DNA from 2 places in the Virgibacillus dokdonensis genome. Region 2 is predicted to be linked to the other one. Evidence: riboswitches for the same ligand, from Rfam matches in the RefSeq annotation. Region 2 holds a riboswitch; the other holds the start of a gene.
What was found. A riboswitch is a leader RNA that binds a small molecule or an ion and turns the genes downstream of it on or off. The one in region 2 is predicted to bind lysine.
Positions count from the first base shown of each region.

Region 1: it holds a riboswitch for lysine, as region 2 does, so the genes downstream of both, B2C77_RS08140 (Na+/H+ antiporter NhaC family protein) here and dapA (4-hydroxy-tetrahydrodipicolinate synthase) in region 2, are expected to answer to the same signal.

Region 1 covers NZ_LT745763.1:1,417,461-1,420,665, reverse strand. Annotated here, with positions in the region: gene B2C77_RS08145 (sodium-dependent transporter) at 1-94, opposite strand, end outside; gene B2C77_RS08140 (Na+/H+ antiporter NhaC family protein) at 409-1,965, opposite strand; lysine riboswitch at 2,127-2,307, opposite strand; gene yunB (sporulation protein YunB) at 2,355-3,128, opposite strand.
Region 2 covers NZ_LT745763.1:1,018,761-1,021,965, reverse strand. Annotated here, with positions in the region: gene B2C77_RS06435 (lactonase family protein) at 1-61, opposite strand, end outside; gene B2C77_RS06430 (CueP family metal-binding protein) at 638-1,180, shown strand; lysine riboswitch at 1,401-1,580, shown strand; gene dapA (4-hydroxy-tetrahydrodipicolinate synthase) at 1,692-2,573, shown strand; gene B2C77_RS06420 (2,3-butanediol dehydrogenase) at 2,761-3,205, shown strand, end outside.

The DNA.
Region 1 (3,205 bases), 400 kb from region 2:
CAGGAAAACGCCAAATATTCCCTAATCCCACAGCTGAACCAATGGCTGCCAGAATAAATCCTGCTCTTGTTCCCCACTGCGAACGTGTTTCCATATCTTTTTCCCCCTTTATTCTTCTGTCTAAAAAATTTAGAAAGAAGAAATCTTTTAAAAGTTTGGTTTTTTCAGATATTTATGTTTGTATTATAACGGCACTTCATGCATATGTCAAAAAATATTTATGCCCATTATATGGAATACTAAAAAACACACTAAAAATGACCAGTCGATATGTTGAGAGATAATACTAGCCATAAACCTTTAAGCTTTTATGCTTTCCTATAATGCAAAAAACCTCCTTCGGCTTTACGCTAAGAAGTTTTTGATTTCTTAGCGTCGAAACCTTAGAGGCTTTTCACTTCCATACACTTATTGGACCGTTTTTGTTTTTCTCACAAAATGAATAATGGTAGCAAAGGCAATAATAATGGATAGTGACACTAGTAGAGGCAGTAACACTTGATTTGTAAGTCCAACTAAAATGTAACCAATAGATGCAGCTAAAGCTGCAATTAAAGCGTAAGGAAGTTGTGTCATCACATGATCAATATGATTCGCTCCTGCTCCCGTAGCTGACAGAATAGTTGTATCCGATATCGGTGTACAATGATCTCCAAAGACAGCACCAGCTAATACCGCCGCCATAGATGGTAATAGCATTTCCATATCTGTAATACTTGTTACTTCCGCAGCAATCGGTAACATGATTCCAAACGTTCCCCAAGATGTTCCTGTTGCAAGTGCCATAAAACCAGCAATAATGAAAAACAAAAATGGCAATAAAGCAGGGTTTAACGAGGCATCGTTTACGATACCAGCTAAATATTCACCCGTTTCCAAAACCCCAATAATAGAACCTATCATCCAAGCCAAGAGTAGAATATAAATTGCTGGCATCATTGTTTTGGCACCTTCTAAAACAATCTTTAAGCTTGAATTTCTCGGTTTTTGCTGGCTAAGATGGAACAAAAAGGAGGTTAATACTGCAATTACACCACCAGTAAACAAGGATAAGTTTACGTTAGTGTTTGCAAATATAGTAAGTAAATTGATGTTACCTTCTGTAGCCATTGCGCCAGTAATAATCATTGAAGACACTGTTGCTACAATTAGTACACCAATAGGTAATAAAAGATGATAAATTCTCCCATTTTGATGTGCTGTAAACGTGTCACTTAAATCTCCTGGTACACTATCCTGTTTTGGATCAATTAATTCACCTGTTTCCATTGCACGTTTTTCATGTTTTCGCATTGGACCAATATCTACTTTTAAATAAGCAACTAAAAAAACCGCTAAAACTGCTGCGATTGCATATAAATTATAGGGGATCATTTTAACAAAAGCTTCCAAAGGCTCCAATGATGTAATTCCGTTGGCAGCAAATAAGCCACCCATAATTCCAATGATATATGCTCCCCAGCTAGAAATAGGAGATATAACTGTGACAGGTGCAGATGTCGAGTCAATGATATAGGCCAATTTAGCTCGGGAAACTTTATGTCGATCTGTAAGTGGGCGGGCAATCTGACCAACGGCCAAACTGTTAAAATAATCATCTATAAATATAATTAACCCTAAGAATGCACTCATTCCCTGAGCTCCAGAGCGAGTTTTTACTTTTTTTATCATCCAATCACCAAAGGCTTTGCTTCCTCCAGACGCTTGTAAAAAAGCAGTCATCATCCCTAATAATATTAAAAATGATAGCAATAGAATATTCCCAGTATTTAGTGCTCCATCAGAGACAAAAATGGTATAAAACTGTGTCCAAATCTCGTGGAATGAATCTAAAACAGAAAAATTATGGATAAGCAGCGCGCCTACTACAATTCCAGTTCCTAAAGATAATAAAACATTTCTCGTTAAGAGAACTAGTACCAGCATCAAAACTGCTGGGATAAGTGAAAAAATTGTTCCTTCCATTCCGGTTACCTCCATAAAAATTGGTTGCAATCGAGCAAGGAAACATACTGTTCAAGGAGAGAGGGGATAAGTGAATTGAAGTTTTTTAAGTTAAAACATAGAAAAAGACAATGATAGAAAATAACCTACCATTGTCTTTACAATATACGTTATCCTCCATTTCGATCAGTAGTTCTCCATGCATGTTGCTTGCTGCATGACAGTATACCTCTTATTCAAAAGCATACCAGCAATACGAAGTGCGACCCTTACATACTGCTTCGGCAATATATCCTTTCATCTACCTTCATCGTTGTCATCCTCCAATAGACTACTCTTATATACTGCACCTCTACCTCACCGATCTGATAAGGTTTAAATATTCTATTTATAAAAGTAATTATAACATTTTAATTGTCTCGATTCAAGTCATCTTTGGGAACGGAAATGTTAGGTGCGTTTTCACCATCACCTCCGTAAAATTGTGGAACATCGCCCATAATTACACGAGAATCTACATATACCTTCGTACGAATTTCTGCTGACTCCGTACTAAACGGTACAACAATTTGTGCATTTACTGTCACTGGTATATATATTTCTATTAAAGCAGCATTGATCCCAAAGTCTTTCATAATATATTCCACATCTGATTGAATACTACCAACAATTTCAAAATGAACCGGTATTTTAGGTCCTAGATTTGCTAAAATCGTGCTCCCAGTAGCTTGACCTATTGGAATCTCAACAACTGTAGGGTCTTTATCCGCTAACTCATTTGCTGTATCTCCATAATCCTGTGGTGGCATGTCGGGATCTTCTGTATCCAATGTTTGCCCTTTATTCATACCGTACAAAAAGTATTCTGCTCGTTTGGTAGCCGCTCGAAGCGCACGATTTACAGCAGCGGATTTCCACCCGACAATAGATACATCATTTTCCGAATTAACTTCCATTAAATCATCAAAGCTAATATTTTCAGTCGATTTCACTGCTTCATTAATCGTTCTCGTAGCAAATTCTCTTGTTTTTTGATTTGCTATCTCCATCAAAGGAGGAGTTATCCCTTTATCAACAATTAAAATACTAAGGGAGGTCAAAAGAACAAAAGCAATTGTCGTCAACAATAATATTATTTTCAAAGGGGAGTCTGTTCGTAATTTCCTTCTTGGTCGCTTTTTCATCAAAAAACCTCCTCAAAGCAAGTCTATGTATGCTAAAGGAGGATTAGAATGAAAAATTCTATCATTCCATGTTTCAT
Region 2 (3,205 bases):
AGATACCCTTACTTGTATTACGCGTGTACGTCCCTGCATATCCAAGAAAATTATTTTTCATGATGATACCTTCCTTTTTAAAGAGATGTGTACTTAAAGTCTAAGCGCAAATGAATAAAAAGTAAAACGCGGAGAGGGAGAAACTTCTTAACATCTATGGAAACCAGCCTATATCTGGTTTCGAAGAATAGAAGGAAAAGGTGCTTTTTAATAAGAAAAAGACGCTGTCACTTTTAGACAATCCCAAAAACCCCCAATTAAAGCTAGGACCGATGATGTCTCCAGAATCATTGTTTATAACATCATTTAATTTATTTCTCCTTCAAATATTTACATTATATTCCTGCCACCCATTATTTAGATATATAACCAATAGATACCTTTTTCATATTAAATGTTCTACAAAATATTTGCACTTTTTTATGATAGTAACAATTAAGGTTCTAAAGATCATTTTATGCACGGCATATAGCGTTTGGATTATTGGATAAACCACTATATATAGGTTTTTGAAAGTGTAATTTTTTAAAATCGACCTTTTTGGTAAATAACCATCTGCTAGCAAATGATTGATTGTCTAATGAACGATTTGCTATACTTTTCTCAAACAATAAACTATAAAATGGAGGTGACGATATTGAAATTAAAATCCTTACTACTCTTCTTGATACTATCACTATTTGGACTAATACTAGTCGCATGTAATAACGACGATACGACAAGTGAAACTGAAGAGAATAGTGATAAAGTAGACGTTAAACAGTTAGTAAACGATTACAGCACGGACAAAAAAGAAGCAGAATCAGCTTCAATTACAGGTGAAGAGCTAGTTGTAAATACTACAGCTGGAAAAGAAAAAAGCTATGAACTCCCTAAAGATGAATTTTTCGTTTCTATTGCTCCATTCGTAGAACAAACGCATCCTTGTACTTACCATAGTTTAACAGGATGCCAAGGCGAAATGGTAATGAAAGAATTCGATGTATATATTGAAGATGAAGATGGTAATGTCGTTGTCGATGAAAAAGTAATGTCTTTGGCAAATGGTTTTATTGACTTATGGGTTCCTAGAGACAAAAAATACCATATAACAATAGAGCATGATGGTAAACAAGTTCAATCTGAATTTTCCTCTTATACAGAAGACCCAACCTGCCTCACTAATATGCAATTAACGTAGGTATCACTTAGCTAAAGCCTAGATCAAGAACTTTAGACAAAAGGTGGCTTGCAAGCACGCCTTAGATTAGATTTCAATTCTATAATAGATAATGGACCAAAGTATGCTAATCTTAGGCATTTTATATAGATAAAACACGTAAAAAGTGTTCTTGCATAACAAGGAGAAATCTGCTATAGTACAGACAATCGAATATATTCCTATTTCAAAATGTTATTGAAATAAGGATAGAGGTGCGAGGCTCAAAAGTACACTATTGGAGGATAATGAGATCCATGGAAAATAGTGAAAAGGGTGCTTTGCCGAAGTTGTAGAGAACTCATTACTTCTACAGCTGGTTCTGCTATTGAACAAATACAGGACTGTCATATAGGTAACTATATGGAGGGCTATCTAGACGCATGAAGCTTTTAAACTTTCAAAGCAGCAGCGATATGCCGTCGCTGTTGCTTTTTTGCGGACAAAATTGCCTTGTTACCTACACTATAATTTTAAAAAAGGGTGTGAAGTAATGAATTTTGGCCAAGTTATCACTGCAATGGTAACACCATTTGACAACAACGAAAATATTGATTTTTATGCCGTTGAAAAACTTGTCAACTACTTAATTGAAAATGGATCGGATAGCTTAGTTATTGCTGGTACTACTGGAGAATCACCAACGTTAACCAATGATGAAAAAATAGCTTTATTTAAACATGTAGTTACAGTTTCTAAAGGACGAGCAAAAATAATAGCCGGAACAGGTTCTAATAATACGAAAGCTTCCATTGAATTAACCAAGCTGGCTGAAAAAACTGGTGTCGACGCAATTATGCTTGTCACCCCTTACTACAACAAGCCTTCTCAAGAAGGTATTTATCAGCATTTTGCTACGATTGCTAACGCAACACATTTACCAATAATGCTTTATAACGTACCTGGCAGAACTTCTGTCCAAGTGGAAGCGGATACGATCAATCGTCTTTCTAACATAGAGAATATTGTATCGGTTAAAGAAGCAAGTGGTAATTTAGATCAAATGACAACCATAATCTCTAACACTCCAGATAGTTTCACTTTATACTGTGGAGATGATAGCTTAACGCTACCTGCCATTGCCATTGGTGCAAATGGCATTGTATCCGTTTCCTCTCATATTATTGGTAACCAAATGCAGGAAATGATCCAGCACTTTAGAAATGGTGACATCACCACAAGCGCAAAATCGCACCAAAAATTACTGCCAATAATGAAAGCAATGTTTGCTCAGTCAAGTCCGGCTCCGGTTAAAAGTGCTCTAAATATGCTAGGCATTACGGTTGGAGATGTCCGTCTACCAATACAGAACTTAACAAAAATGGAATGGGATACACTAGAACAACAACTTACTGCCACTGGTATTTTAAAATAGATTTATTCATTACCATGAAGTGAGTACCTTCTATACAGTTGTAATCCCTTGAAGATAAACCTAAGAAATATGAACATTTTGTTACATTGTCGTTAACTCAAACAAAAGAGTGTCGAAATTTGTAAATCTGCGATACAATAATACCGGAGTTAGTTTGTAAAAATTTTCTTTTGGGGGTAACAACATTATGAAAGCAGCAGTATGGTATGGACAAAAAGACATTCGCGTAGAAGAAAGAGAACAAAAACCATTAAAAGACACAGAGGTTAAAGTAAAGGTTGCATGGGCTGGTCTATGCGGTAGTGACTTACATGAGTATGAAGAAGGTCCAGTATTTATTCCAACAGAAAAAGAAGATGAATTAGCTGGTGGTATTGCGCCGCTTACCATGGGGCATGAATTTGCTGGTGTCATTGAAGAAGTTGGGGCAAAGGTAACAAACTTCAAACCAGGCGACCGCGTAGCTGTAAATCCAACTATTACGCATGGCAACAAATCAGAAGATCTTGATCCATATGATGGTTTTTCTTTTGTAGGCTTGCACACAGATGGTGGATTCACATCTTTTGCCAATGTTCCAGAAAACAACGTGTATCTTTTACCAGAACCATTAACTTTACAAGATGGGGCAT